DNA from 2 places in the Pseudomonas sp. AC172 genome. Region 2 is predicted to be linked to the other one. Evidence: predicted binding sites of a transcription regulator. Region 2 holds the regulator's gene; the other holds the start of a gene.
What was found. The regulator FliA, encoded in region 2, starts transcription of late flagellar genes. The targets are predictions, from matches to a motif close to CTAAAGTTTNNNNNNNNNNNGCCGNTAA.
Positions count from the first base shown of each region.

Region 1 (7,615 bases), 3.5 Mb from region 2:
TCTGTGTTGTTCTTGAGATCTACATTCACCTCGAACCTTCAGGTCGATGCACCTCGAAAAGCACCCTCACCCTAGCCCTCTCCCTCCGGGAGAGGGCTAGGGTGAGGGTGCTTTTGCTTTTAGGCAGCCTGGGAATAGAAGTCGAGCACGCTAACGCCCGTCAGCAAATCCGTCTCCGGCAAATCCGCATGCTGATGCCCGCCGAGCGCGCAATACACCAGCCAATGGCGATCCTGAACGTTAAAAGCGAGACTGCCGACGAGGCTTTGCTGTTCGTCGTAAGGGGTAATGAGATAAAGGCGATCCTGGTTTTCAGCGTGAAGCATGTCGCGTTCCATGTGTGTTTCGAGGCGCGCAGGGTGGCCCATCCACATGACGATGCCGTGACACAGGACAGCCATCGGTCGATTATCAGGTAATTTGTCGCAAAGGCTGGGGCAGGGCTGCAAGGTTTCGGTAGAATCCGCGCCGCAGTCGCCGATCTGGCGTCTGCCACACCGGTTTAGATAGAGGTCTGTGATGTCGTTGCACTTGATGACACTGTTTACCGCCCATCCCGCCAAGTTGATCAACTTGCTGGCGTTGTTGTTGGCGTTTCCGGGCAGTTGGCTGCTGCACGCCACCCGCCGCCGTGAACAGCGCGCGATGGCCAGCATCGCCGCCCAGCGTCAGGCGCAGCCGAAAGCCGAGCCGATACTGGATTGGGCGACCTTGCGCATGAACCGGTTTTTCTATCGTTTTGGTTTTGCCTGCCTGGGCCTGGCCCTGATCGTCTCCTGGATCAGCACCCGCTTCTGAAAGCTTCCGGCATAAAAAAACGGCGCCCGAAGGCGCCGTTTTTGCGTCTGCTGGAAACCGCTTACAGCGGCAACCCAGCCTTGACCCGGTACTGATTACGCACCGGCGTCGCATATTGCAGAACCAGATACGGACGGTGCTCTTCAGGGCACGCATCCAGCCGTTCCTGCCATTCTTCCTGCGCCTTGGCCAGTTCATCCGCCGGGAACACCTCGGCAGCCTTCGGCACATTCAACTGCGGGTCAGCATCAGTCCACTGTGCGTACGCCAGGTAGTGCACCGGGAACAACCGGTAACCGCCAAGAATCTGCTTGTCCATTTCGACCGCCAATTGCTTGGTGTCTTCAAACAGCTCAGTGATCGGCGCAGCAAAGTTCACATGCACGCGCCCTTTGTAGCCAGTGATGCCCTTGGCGATGCTCACGTCATCCTCGCCCGGCGCTTTCGCGTAGGTGCCGGTGGTGGCGCGGATGTACAGCTCACGGGCCTTGGCCTGATCGCAGGGGTCGTATTCGTAGCTGATCGACACCGGGGTGACGTTCAGCGAGCGGATGACTTCACCGAACGGCTCATCCTTGCGGCTCATATGGAACATCTTGAGGATCGCCGACTCGGTGCGGTCGTCGCCGTCCTTCGCCCGGCCTTCGGCCTGAGCAATCCAGATCGAGGCGCAATCGTTGCGGATCGAGTGGTTGATGTACGCCGACAACAGTTGATACGCGGCCATTTTCTCGCGACGGCCGGTGATCGAGCGGTGCACGATAAAGCTCTTGTTCAAACGCATCAGATCGCTGACAAACGGTTTTTGCAGCAAGTTGTCGCCAATCGCGATGCGCGGCGTCGGCAGGCCGGCGTGGTACACGGCGTAGTTGACGAAGGCCGGGTCCATCACGATATCGCGGTGGTTGGCGATGAACAGATAAGCGCTGCCGGACTTGAATTGCTCGACACCGGTGTAGGTCACGCCGTCGGTGGCGCGCTCAATGGTGTGGTCGACGTAGGACTCGACCTTGTCCTGCAACGTCGCCACCGAGGTCACGTCGGCGAACTCACGACGCAGCCGATGGGCTATAAGTGGTTTGAGCATCCAGCCGAAGGCACCGGCAAAACGCGGGAAGCGGAAGTGGGTGAGGATATCTAGAAACGCCTTGTCGCCGAGCAGTCTTGCCAGTACCACAGGTACTTCGCTGTCGTCGTAAGGTCGGATGGCATCGAATTCGCCCATCATGCTCTCTTGTTGGAAACGGCTAGGGTAAGTAAAGGTTTTGATCGAAAACCCGCGGGGCACGGTCTGAAAAAGTAGCCAGACAAAAATAGCCCTGCAAATAGACCGGCGATTATACGCACAAGTCACTTGGGAGACCGCGATGCTGGAAGCCGCTGAATACGAATGTCCTTATTGTGGTGAAACGGTCGAGACGTCAGTGGACCTTTCCGGCGGCGATCAGACCTACATCGAGGACTGTCAGGTGTGTTGTCGGCCAATCACGTTCGTGTTGCAGGTCCATGGAGAGGACTGGTTTCTGGAAGTTTTCAGCGAGAACGAATAAGGGGCGCCCATGCAGCGAATTTACGAGCCGGAAAACCTGATGGAAGGTGAAATGCTCAAGGGCATGCTCGCCAGCGAAGGCATCGAGGCGCATTTGATTGGCCGCGATTTGCTCGGTGGTACGGGCGAATTGCCGATTTTCGGTCTGCTGGGACTGTCCGTCGATAACGACCAGGCTGAATACGCCCGCGAGCTGATCACCGCGTACAATGCCGCGCTGCCGCTGCCCGGCGATGAACCGGAGAGCTTCCCCGGAACGCTGGTCTGTTAGGCTGAGCTTCGTTTTACTTCAGAGTCGTGTTGCCCCATGTGTGGACGTTATGCCCTGTTTCGCTGGAACCGCGATTTCGCGGCCCTGCCAGGTTTTCCCGCCGATCAGCAGGCGCAGTGGAACATTTCCCCCAATGATTCGGTGTTGATGCTGCGTGCAGGTGAAGACGGTGCGCGCACACTGGCCCGCGCCCGTTGGGGGCTGACGCCGCCGTGGCTGACCGATTTGTCGAAGACGCCGGCGCATGCCCGTGCGGAAACCGTGGCTGAGCAACCTATGTTTCGTGAGGCACTGCGCCAGCGTCGCTGCCTGCTGCCGGCGAACGGTTTTTACGAGTGGCGCGGGACCCAGCGCAAGCGGCCGTACTGGCTGACACCGGGGGAGGGCTCGTCACTGTTTTTTGCGGCGATCTGGGAGGCTTATCCGGTTCAGGAGCAGGTTTGGTTGAGTACGGCGGTGATTACCCAGCCGGCGTCGAGTCAGCGCCGGCCGTTGATCCTTGATGAAGCAGGGCAGGCGGCGTGGCTTGATCCCGAGACGCCGTTGCATGTGTTGCAGGGGTTGCTGGCCAGTGAGCCGGCGGTGCTGCGCGAGCGGGTGTTGGCGAATCTGATCAATGATCCCAAGCTCAACGGGCCGGAGTGCCTGACCCCGGGTTAAAGCATTTGGATCAAAAGCCCCTCACCCTAGCCCTCTCCCGGGGGGAGAGGGGACCGACCGAGTTGTCTTGAGCGATTCACCGACCTGATGCATCGAGTCGATTATGGATTCAGTGAAGATCTTTCAGGTCGGTGTCATTCTGAAATATCTTCCAATCAGTCCCTTCTCCCTCTGGGAGAGGGTTAGGGTGAGGGGCTTCTCGCTTTTCAGACCTTGAACTGATTGATCAACCGCCGCTGCTGCTCTGCCAGTTTGGTCAAATCGGCACTCGCTGAACTCGACTCATCCGCACCGCCCGCCACTTCATTGGCCACTTGCCCGATATTGATCACGTTACGGTTAATGTCATCGGCCACTGCACTCTGTTCTTCCGCCGCACTGGCAATCTGCGTGTTCATGTCGTTGATCACCGACACCGCCTGGGTAATCGTCTCCAGCGCCTCGGCCGCTTTCGCCGCGTGCTGCACGCTTTCGTCGGTGCGGTTCTGGCTGTCTTCCATGACCCGCACCACGTCGCGCGTGCCCTGTTGCAGTTGCTGGATCATGGTCTGGATTTCTTCGGTAGCCTTCTGGGTTTTCTGCGCCAGATTGCGCACCTCGTCGGCGACCACGGCAAAGCCGCGACCTTGCTCACCTGCACGTGCCGCTTCAATTGCCGCGTTCAAGGCGAGCAAATTGGTCTGCTCGGCAATCCCGCGAATCGCCGTGAGGATCGCATTGATGTTCTCGCTGTCCTTGGCCAGCGTTTGCACTACGCCTACCGCCTTGCCGATTTCCACGGCCAGTACGCCGATCGAATTGGACGTATCGCGGACGATCTGCATGCCCTGACTCGCCGCTTGATCAGCATGGCTGGCCGCTTGTGCCGCCTGCGTCGCGTTACGCGCGACATCCTGCGCGGTGGCGGTCATTTCCTGCACCGCCGTGGCGACCTGATCGATCTCGGCCATTTGTTTCTGAATACCGATGTTGGTGCGAATCGCGATGTCAGCGGTGTGTTCCGAAGAATCGCTGACACTCTGCACCGACGTCACTACTTGCGTGATCATCGCCTGCAATTTGGCCAAAAAGGTGTTGAAGCCCTTGGCGATCGATCCCAATTCATCGCTGCGATCACTGCTCAAGCGTCGGGTCAGATCACCTTCACCCTGAGCAATGTCATTGAGCATGGCGACCATCTGCTTCAGCGGTCGGGCGATGCCGTGGCCGACCAGCCAGATCACCAGCAAGCCGAGGCCGGCGATGAGCAGACCGACCATGGCCATGCCGAAGGTGTCGGATTTACGCTGAGCATCCAGATCGGCCTGTAGCTTTTGCAGATCCGCCATCACCGCGTTGAGCGGCAGTTGCAGCATCAACGTCCAGCGCGCGTCGGTCTGGCCGATGCCGAACGGCAGGTACAACTCGATGCGGCCCTTATCCTTGTTGACCGAGTAAGTCACTTCACCGCGCTTGAGATCAGCCAGGTTGCCGATCTGCTCGGCGTCGAGGATATCGCTGACTTTTTCGCCGAACTTGCTGGCGTCCTTGGTGTAGGCAACGATCCGGCCGTTGCTGCCGATCAGGGCCATTTGCCCGGCGCCGCTGTAGAGCTTCTGGTTGGCAGCGAGGAGCATTTCCTGGATGAAGTTCACCGACAGGTCAGCACCGACGATGCCCTGGAAGGCGCTGTTGAGCATGATCGGTTCAATAAAAGAGGCGAGCATGACGATCTTGTCGCCGACCTTGTACGGCGCCGGATCGATCACACAGGCTTTTTTGCTCTCTTTCGAGCACAAGTAGTACTCGCTGGCGCGCACGCCGGTGGACAGCGTCTTCTGGTCGTCGACGTCGACCAGTTTGTCGAGGCCGAGGCTGCCGTCGTCGTTGCGGAACCACCACGGTAGGAAGCGCCCGTTGGCGGAATCGATGCCCACAACGCTGGTGCCGACGTAGGCCGCGTCATTGTGGTCCAGTGCGTTCTTTTCCCAGCCGATGTAAGTGCCGAGAATCTTCGGGTTCTTTTCGACGTTTTCTTTGATCAGGCTGATCAGTTGCTCGCGGCTGACGCTCAGGCGCGGCTGGCCATCGGTGCCCGGCGTGCCGAGCAGGGCGTTGACCCGCACCAGTGCGCCGGCAATCAGCAGCGGCGCTTCGAGTTCGCGCTGGATCTGGTTGACCTGGGTGTGTGCCAGCGAAGTCAGGCGCTGTTCGATGACTTGCTCAAACTGCGCCTGAGTGCGCTGCTGCACCATCTCTTGCGTGCGGGCGCCGGCAAACAGCGCGTACAGCACCAGCGCTGCCACCACGCTGAGAACGATGGCACCGGCCAGGGCGGCAACAGAAAACTGGATCGACTTGAACTTCATGGGAGCTCCGCACGCAAGAGGACGTCTGCGCTGATGTATCGGCAGGCAGCATTGGGCCATGAGTGCGAGCCGGTGCAATTGAAAGCCGATGTCGCAAATGGATCAGTGCGCGACGCAGTTGCACGGGGCTTGGCAGTCGCTGTGAATTTTTTACGACAGCTCTGGTGGGAAACGTCTGAAAGTCGTTGCATCACGTCCGTTGTATCTGGCGTCGATACAATTACCCGCCTAGGATACGCGCAGGTTTTCAGGGAGCTTTTGAATGAACAAGACATTGGTTGTAAGTGCACTGAGCGCAGCGCTGTTGCTGGTCGGTTGTCAGTCGGTCAACACCACCAGCGGCGGCGCCGTGGGGGTGGAGCGCAAGCAGTACATGTTCAGCATGCTGTCCTCGCAAGAGGTCGACCAGATGTATGCCCAGTCGTATCAGAAGACCGTCGGCGAGGCCTCCAGCAAAGGTGTGCTGGACAAGACCAGTCCCGAGGCCAAGCGGGTTCAGGCGATTGCCAACCGCCTGATCGCCCAGGCACCGAACTTCCGTCCGGATGCGGCGCAATGGCAGTGGGAGGTCAATCTGATCAAGAGCGACGAACTCAACGCCAACTGCGGGCCGGGCGGCAAGATCATTTTCTACACCGGGCTGATCGACAGCCTGAAGCTCACCGATGATGAAATCGCTGCGGTCATGGGCCATGAAATTGCCCACGCCCTGCGCGAGCACGGTCGTGAAGCAATGTCCAAGGCTTACGGGATTGAAATGGCCAAGCAGGGCGCGGGTGCGTTGCTGGGGCTGGGTCAGGACAGTCTGGCGCTGGCCGACACCGTGGCCAACTACGGCATGACCCTGCCGAACAGCCGCGCCAACGAAAACGAAGCCGATCTGATCGGCCTGGAACTGGCCGCACGCGCCGGCTACAACCCGAATGCCGCGATCACGTTGTGGAACAAGATGAGCAAGGCTTCGGAAGGCTCGCCGCCGGAATTCATGAGTACCCACCCGGCCTCGGCCAGCCGGATTGCCTCGTTGCAGGCGGCGATTCCGAAGGTTATGCCGCTGTACGAACAGGCCCCGAAGTCCTGAGTCGATGATCGTTCCCACGCTCTGCGTGGGAATGCCTCAAGGGACGCTCCGTGTTCCAAAAGGGACGCAGAGCGTCCCCGGCTGCATTCCCACGCAGAGCGTGGGAACGAGCGGCGTCGGCAGGGTTAAACCCAGCCACTGCTCTGCATCGCCTTGTACACCGCTACGATGGCCAGAATCATGAACGCCGATGCCGCGAGGCGACGGATCAAGGTCAGCGGCAATTTGTCCGCAGCAAAGTTACCCGCCAATACCACCGGCACGTTGGCAATCAACATGCCCGCCGTCGTACCGATAATCACCAGCCACAGATCCGGGTATTGCGCCGCGAGCATCACCGTCGCGACCTGAGTCTTGTCACCCATTTCTGCCAGGAAGAATGCAATCAGTGTGGTCAGGAACGGCCCGAACTTGCGCGCGGTGCTGGTTTCATCGTCGTCCATTTTGTCCGGCACCAGTGTCCACAGCGCCGTGGCCGTAAAGCTCGCGGCGAGAATCCAGTGCAGCGTCGCATTCGAGAAGAAACTGCCGAACCAGGCGCCTACCGCACCGGCTGCTGCGTGGTTGGCCAGGGTCGCGGCGACAATACCGGCAATGATCGGCCAGGGTTTGCGGAAGCGAGCGGCGAGAATCAGCGCGAGCAGTTGCGTCTTGTCGCCGATTTCGGCCAAGGCAACGATTGCGGTGGGAACGAGTAACGAGTCCAGCATCAGGATTTCCTAAGGGGCGGGTCGACACGGCTATGACACGTACAGCCTTCCCGCCCCGGGTAAGGTGTGCGTGTCATAGGTCTTGTCAAACCCTGCGAACCGTCTGCTGCGGACGCTTGGGTCGCATACGCCATGATCTGAGGATCAAGTATGTTGACGTATGCCGGACGAGCTTGGCGCTCGTGGGAGACTACTCCC
Region 1 is NZ_OZ409868.1:4,193,298-4,200,912, reverse strand. It holds gene ACZ0A4_RS18865 (hypothetical protein) at 120-326, opposite strand; gene ACZ0A4_RS18860 (hypothetical protein) at 520-798, shown strand; gene ACZ0A4_RS18855 (1-acyl-sn-glycerol-3-phosphate acyltransferase) at 860-2,023, opposite strand; gene ACZ0A4_RS18850 (CPXCG motif-containing cysteine-rich protein) at 2,166-2,348, shown strand; gene ACZ0A4_RS18845 (putative signal transducing protein) at 2,358-2,618, shown strand; gene ACZ0A4_RS18840 (SOS response-associated peptidase) at 2,655-3,278, shown strand; gene ACZ0A4_RS18835 (methyl-accepting chemotaxis protein) at 3,485-5,626, opposite strand; gene ACZ0A4_RS18830 (M48 family metallopeptidase) at 5,889-6,707, shown strand; gene ACZ0A4_RS18825 (TMEM165/GDT1 family protein) at 6,833-7,417, opposite strand; yybP-ykoY riboswitch at 7,505-7,615, opposite strand, start outside.
Region 1: ACZ0A4_RS18835 (methyl-accepting chemotaxis protein) is a predicted target of FliA. The motif match lies at 5,662-5,689, and genes of this name have one in related genera.

Region 2 (7,615 bases):
CGGTGGCGGTGTCGCCGGCGCACGGGCCGGAGCCGGTGCAGCAGCGGCGGCCGGTTTTGGCGCTTCGGCTTTCGGCTCAGGCTTGGCGGCAGGCTTGGGCGCTGCAGCAGCGGCCGGTGCCTTGGCAGCAGGCGTGGCGACGGTCGAAGCACTGCCAGCAGCAGCGGTGCCGACTTCGGAGAACTTGCCTTTACCGTGCAATTCGTCGAGCAGCGATTCGAACTCGTGATCGCTGATCAGATCGCTGCCGGCCGCCGCAGCAGCCGGTGCGGCTGGCACAGGTGCCGAAGCAATCGCCGACTCCAGCGCATCCACGGCAAAGTTGCCCTTGCCATGCAACTGATCGAGCAGGGCTTCGAATTCGTCGTCGGTGATGTCCGAGCTGTCGCCCTTGGCCGGAGCCGCAGGGGCTGCCGCCGCTGGCGCAACCGCGTCCACCGCGAACTGGCCTTTGCCGTGCAGTTGATCGAGCAACGACTCGAACTCGGCATCGGTGATTTCATCGCTCGCAGCTTCAGCAGCCGTTTGCGCAGGTGCGGCAGCAGCCGGGGCTTCGGCTTCGGCCTTGACGGCGTTCAGCGAGTCCAGCAGTTGTTCGAATTCGTTATCGGTGATGTCGCCCGACGAGTCGCCTTCGACGACCAGTTCTTCGATCATCTCGGCCACCGGCGATGCCGGGGCGGCGTCCGCCGATTGCGGTTCGGCCAGGCGCGCCAGGGCGGCCAGCAGTTCCGGGGTGGCAGCGGTGATCGGCGCACGCTCACGAACCTCAGTGAACATGCTGTTCACCGCGTCCAGTGCTTCGAGGACAACGTCCATCAGTTCTGCATCAACGCGACGCTCACCCTTACGCAGGATGTCGAACACGTTTTCGGCGATGTGACAGCACTCCACCAGCTCATTGAGCTGAAGGAAGCCGGCGCCCCCTTTTACAGTGTGGAAACCGCGAAAAATTGCGTTGAGCAAATCTGCGTCATCCGGGCGGCTTTCCAGCTCGACCAGTTGTTCGGACAGTTGCTCAAGAATCTCGCCGGCCTCAACCAGGAAATCCTGAAGGATCTCTTCATCGGCGCCGAAGCTCATTAATGGGGTGCTCCTACAGGTCTAAAAACCCAAAAAACCTAAAATTCCAAAACTCTAGAACCCGAGGCTGGATAACAAATCGTCCACATCGTCCTGACCGGACACAACGTCTTCTCGTTTATCGGCATGAATCTGCGGACCTTCACCCTGCGAGAGATGTTTTTGTGGATCTTTTTCTGCAAGCATCGCGGCGCGGTCATGTTCGATGCCCGCAAAGCGGTCGACCTGACTGGCCATGAGCACGAGTTTGAGCAAATTGCTTTCGACTTCGGTGACCAGTTGGGTCACACGCTTGATCACCTGACCGGTCAGGTCCTGGTAATCCTGGGCCAGCAGGATGTCGTTGAGATTGCTCGACACCGCACGGTTGTCCGTGCTGCTGCGTGACAGAAAACCGTCGACCCGGCGCGCCAGCTCGCGGAACTCTTCAGCCCCGACCTCGCGACGCATGAAGCGACCCCAATCGGCGCTCAAGGTCTGGGCTTCATCAGCCAGACTGTTGACCACCGGCGTGGCGCTTTCCACCAGATCCATGGTGCGGTTGGCCGCGGCTTCTGTCAGCTTGACCACATAGCCCAGGCGTTCGGTGGCGTCGGTGATTTGCGACACTTCCTCAGCCTGTGGCATGTTCGGGTCGATCTGGAAGTTGACGATCGCACTGTGCAGTTCACGTGTGAGCTTGCCGACTTCCTGATACAGGCCGCGGTCACGGGTCTGATTGAGCTCATGGATCAGTTGCACAGCGTCGCCGAACCTGCCTTTTTCAAGGCTCTCGACCAGTTCGACCGCGTGTTTTTTCAGGGTCGACTCGAAATCGCCCTGTGAAGATTCGTTATGCTCCATAGCTCCCCCGCGCGTTCATCAGCCGATGCGTTCGAAAATCTTCTCGATTTTGTCTTTCAACGCCTGAGCCGTGAAAGGTTTGACTACGTAGCCGTTCACACCGGCCTGAGCGGCTTCGATGATCTGCTCGCGCTTGGCTTCTGCAGTCACCATCAGCACTGGCAGGTGCTTGAGTTTTTCATCGGCACGCACGTGGCGCAGCAGGTCGATACCGGTCATGCCCGGCATGTTCCAGTCCGTTACCAGAAAGTCGATGCTTCCGCTGTTGAGCACTGGAATGGCAGTCACGCCATCGTCAGCCTCGACGGTGTTGGTGAACCCAAGATCACGCAGCAGGTTCTTGATGATCCGCCGCATCGTTGAGAAGTCATCAACGATGAGGATTTTCATGTCTTTGTTCAATTCGACCTCCAAGCAGTCTTAAACGCGCCCAGCACCTGGACGCGCCACTTCAATCAATCGGCGCAGCACTCGAAGACTGTCTGGAGCACAACAGAGCAAGACCGGTGCCGTTCATCACCGCACCAGCCTCGTTCGCAGTGTCCCCACACTGCCTTCAGCGCGCTCGCCACTCCCCCAAACGCCCCCGCAAACGGGCCGCGCACTGGCTGTGTAACTGGCTGACCCGCGATTCACTGACGCCAAGGACTTCACCGATTTCCTTGAGGTTCAGCTCTTCGTCGTAGTACAGCGCCAACACCAGTCGCTCACGCTCCGGCAAATTGGCAATCGCGTCCGCCAGCGCTGCCTGGAAGCGTTCATCTTCCAGATCGCGCGACGGCTCGAGATGAGCACTCGCGCCATCCTCGTGCAGCCCTTCGTGTTCGCCGTCCTGCAACAGATCGTCGAAACTGAACAGGCGACTGCCCAAGGTGTCATTCAAAATCCCGTAGTAATCGTCGAGACTCAATTGGAGTTCGGCCGCAACCTCGTGATCTTTAGCATCACGGCCGGTTTTAGCTTCAATTGAGCGAATCGCGTCGCTGACCATACGGGTATTACGGTGAACCGAGCGTGGTGCCCAGTCCCCTTTGCGCACTTCGTCGAGCATCGCGCCGCGGATTCGTATGCCCGCGTACGTTTCGAAACTGGCGCCTTTGCTGGCGTCGTATTTGGTCGAGACTTCGAGCAGGCCGATCATCCCGGCCTGAATCAGGTCTTCGACCTGCACACTCGCTGGCAACCGTGCCAGCAAGTGATAGGCAATGCGTTTGACCAGTGGCGCGTAACGCTCGATCAGTTCGTACTGCGCGTCACGTGCCGACTTCTTGTAGTAGTTCATACCGCTTGCGGTCATAGCACGGGCCCTGCCGTTTGCTGCACGAGGCGCTCGACGAAAAACTCAAGGTGGCCACGCGGGTTGGCGGGCAGCGGCCAGGTATCGACCTTCTGCGCGATCGCCTTGAACGCCAGCGCGCACTTGGAACGCGGGAAGGCTTCGTACACCGCACGCTGCTTCTGCACCGCTTTACGCACGCTTTCGTCGTAAGGCACGGCGCCGACGTATTGTAGGGCCACGTCCAGGAAGCGATCCGTGACCTTGGTCAACTTGGCGAACAGGTTGCGCCCTTCCTGCGGGCTCTGCGCCATGTTGGCCAGCACGCGGAAGCGGTTCATGCCGTAGTCGCGGTTGAGCAGTTTGATCAGTGCGTAGGCGTCAGTGATCGAGGTTGGCTCGTCGCAGACCACCAGCAACACTTCCTGCGCGGCGCGGACAAAACTGACTACCGAGTCACCAATACCCGCAGCGGTGTCGATCACCAATACGTCGAGATTGTCGCCGATGTCGCTGAATGCCTGAATCAGGCCGGCGTGCTGCGCCGGGCTCAGGTGCACCATGCTCTGCGTGCCGGACGCGGCCGGGACGATGCGAATGCCACCGGGGCCTTGCAACAGCACGTCGCGCAATTCGCAACGGCCTTCGATGACGTCGGCCAGCGTGCGTTTAGGGGTCAGACCCAACAATACGTCGACGTTCGCCAGCCCCAGATCGGCGTCCAGCAACATGACCCGACGGCCAAGCTCTGCCAGCGCCAGGGACAAGTTCACTGACACGTTAGTCTTGCCGACGCCACCTTTGCCGCCGGTCACCGCGATCACCTGTACGGGATGCATGCTGCCCATGTTATTTCTTTACCTTGTCTTGCATAGACGGAGGCCACATTACTGGCTGCGCGTTCACAACCGGAACAATGCATGGCAGACCATCGATGTAGGTACAAAAACTGTTCATGAATACCTCAGCCTACCTGCTTGGTCGGGCTGTGATAGATATCAGCGAACATGTCGGCCATGGCTTCTTCGCTGGGTTCTTCCTGCATTTGCACGCTGACGGCGCGGCTGACCAGTTGATGACGGCGCGGCAGATGCAGATCATCCGGAATCCGTGGGCCATCGGTCAGGTACGCGACCGGCAATTCATGACTGATCGCCAGGCTCAACACTTCGCCAAGGCTGGCCGTTTCATCCAGTTTAGTCAGGATGCACCCGGCGAGCCCGCAACGCTTGTAACTGTGATAAGCGGCGGTTAGAACCTGTTTCTGGCTGGTGGTTGCCAAGACCAGATAATTTTTTGAGCGAATGCCACGACCGGCCAGACTTTCGAGCTGCATGCGCAGGGCCGGATCGCTGGCTTGCAGGCCGGCAGTATCGATCAACACCACGCGTTTGCGCAGCAGTGGATCCAGCGCTTGCACCAACGATTGGCCAGGATCGACGTGAGTCACCGGCACATTGAGAATGCGCCCCAGGGTCTTCAGTTGTTCCTGCGCGCCGATACGGAAACTGTCCATGCTCACCAGCGCCACATTCTGCGCGCCGTATTTCAGCACATAACGCGCGGCAAGCTTGGCCAGCGTGGTGGTCTTGCCCATGCCGGCAGGGCCGACCATGGCAATCACACCGCCCTCTTCCAGCGGCTCGACTTCCGGTACGGCAATCATCCGTGCCAGGTGCGCGAGCAGCATGCGCCAGGCCTGACGCGGCTCTTCGATATCAGTGATCATCGCCAACAAATCGCGCGACAACGGCCCGGACAGACCGATACGTTGCAGACGGCGATACAGATTGGCTTGCGCCGGACGGCTGCCTTGCAGCTGATTCCAGGCCAGGGTGCCGAGCTGGACTTCCATCAGCTCGCGCAGGCTGTTCAATTCAAAGCGCATCGAATCCAGTGCACGCGGATCAACACCGCCGGAAGACTGCGCAGGCGCCGGGGCCGGACGCGCCGGAGCGGCGTAGGTCGGCTCGCTCAGCGGTTCTGCGGCGGTCAAAGGCAGGCCAGCCGTCAACGGCAGCCCGGCGAAAATCTGGCGATTGCTGTTGCCGTCGGCTTCGCCCCGCAGGCTCAACTCGGCCTGGGCGGTGACGATGCGCGATTGGGTCTTGCGCAGCTCGTCTTCGAGCTCCATGTTCGGAACCCGTGGCGCCAGCGCCGACAATTTGTAATCCAGTGCCGCCGTCAGCTCAACACCGCCGGCAATGCGGCGGTTGCCAATGATGGCGGCATCAGCGCCCAGCTCATCACGAACCAGCTTCATGGCCTGACGCATATCGGCGGCAAAGAAACGCTTAACTTGCATAAACCACTACCTCAGCCGTTGGGCCCTACTGTCGCAACGATGGTCACTTGCTTGTTGTCCGGTATTTCCTGGTAGGCCAGCACATGCAGCCCAGGGACTGCGAGGCGGCCAAAGCGCGAGAGCATCGCGCGGATCGGGCCAGCGACCAAAAGGATCACCGGCTGACCTTGCATTTCCTGACGCTGCGCCGCTTCGATGAGCGAACGCTGCAGCTTCTCGGCCATGCTTGGCTCCAGCAGAACGCCCTCTTCCGAGCCTTGTCCTGCCTTCTGCAGACTATTGAGCAATATTTGTTCCAACCTTGGTTCCAAGGTGATCACAGGCAGCTCCGACTCAGTGCCTACAATGCTTTGGACGATGGCGCGTGATACGCCGACCCGCACAGCAGCCACCAGCGCGGCGGTATCTTGACTCTTCGCGGCGTTGTTGGCGATGGCTTCGGCAATGCTGCGGATATCGCGCACCGGCACGTGTTCGGCGAGCAGCGCTTGCAGCACTTTGAGCAACTGCGACAACGAGACCACGCCCGGCACCAGCTCTTCTGCCAGTTTCGGCGAGCTTTTGGCCAGCAATTGCATGAGTTGCTGCACTTCTTCGTGGCCGATCAGCTCACTGGAGTGCTTGTACAGAATCTGGTTCAAGTGCGTGGCGACCACGGTGCTCGCGTCAACCACCGTATAACCGAGGGATTGTGCCTGGGCACGCTGGCTGATTTCGATCCACACCGCCTCCAGGCCGAAAGCCGGATCTTTGGCGTTGATACCGTTGAGTGTGCCGTAGACCTGGCCCGGGTTGATCGCCAGTTCGCGGTCCGGATAGATCTCGGCTTCGGCGAGGATCACGCCCATCAGGGTCAGGCGATAGGCGCTGGGCGCCAGATCGAGGTTGTCACGAATGTGCACAGTTGGCATGAGGAAGCCCAGATCCTGCGAGAGCTTCTTGCGCACGCCCTTGATCCGCGCCAGCAATTGCCCGCCCTGATTGCGATCCACCAGCGGAATCAAGCGATAGCCGACTTCCAGGCCGATCATGTCGATTGGCGTTACGTCGTCCCAGCCCAGCTCTTTGGTTTCCATAGCGCGGGCCGGCGACGGCAGCAGTTCCTGCTGACGCTTGACCTCTTCCAGCGCCACGACCTTGGCGACGTTCTGTTTCTTCCAGAACAGGTAGGCGCCGCCAGCGGCCAACGCAGCCATGCTCAGGAACGAGAAGTGCGGCATGCCCGGCACCAGGCCCATGACCGCCATCAGACCGGCCGCCACCGCCAGCGCTTTCGGCGAGGCGAACATCTGACGATTGATCTGCTTGCCCATGTCTTCCGAACCGGAAGCACGGGTCACCATGATCGCTGCCGCTGTCGATAACAACAGTGATGGCAATTGCGCCACTAAACCGTCACCGATGGTCAGCAAGGCGTAAACCCGACCGGCATCGCCGAAGCTCATGTTGTGCTGGAAGATACCAACGGCCATGCCGCCGATAAGGTTGATGAACAGAATCAGCAGGCCGGCGATGGCGTCACCGCGAACGAACTTGCTGGCACCGTCCATCGAACCGTAGAACTCCGCCTCTTGGGCGACTTCCTGACGGCGCGCCTTGGCCTGGTTCTGGTCGATCAAACCGGCGTTGAGGTCGGCGTCGATCGCCATTTGTTTGCCGGGCATCGCATCGAGGGTGAAACGCGCGCTCACCTCGGAAATCCGCCCGGCACCTTTGGTCACCACAACGAAGTTGATGATCATCAGGATCGCAAAAACCACGATACCGACCACGTAGTTACCGCCGATCACCACTTCACCGAAGGCCTGAATCACCTTACCGGCAGCGGCGTGGCCGTCCTGACCGTGGAGCATTACAACGCGCGTCGACGCGACGTTCAACGCCAGCCGCAGCAACGTCGCGACCAGCAAAATCGTCGGGAACACGGCGAAATCCAGCGGCCGCAGCGCATACACGCAGACCAGCAGGACGACGATCGACAGCGCGATGTTGAAGGTAAAGAACACGTCGAGCAGGAACGGCGGCACCGGCAACATCATCATCGCCAGCATCACCAGCAACAGCAACGGCACGCCCAGATTGCCTCGACTTAAATCGGCAACGTTTGT
Region 2 is NZ_OZ409868.1:653,234-660,848, reverse strand. It holds gene ACZ0A4_RS03090 (chemotaxis protein CheA) at 1-1,083, opposite strand, end outside; gene ACZ0A4_RS03085 (protein phosphatase CheZ) at 1,138-1,926, opposite strand; gene ACZ0A4_RS03080 (chemotaxis response regulator CheY) at 1,945-2,316, opposite strand; gene fliA (RNA polymerase sigma factor FliA) at 2,483-3,223, opposite strand; gene fleN (flagellar synthesis regulator FleN) at 3,220-4,050, opposite strand; gene flhF (flagellar biosynthesis protein FlhF) at 4,167-5,507, opposite strand; gene flhA (flagellar biosynthesis protein FlhA) at 5,519-7,615, opposite strand, start outside.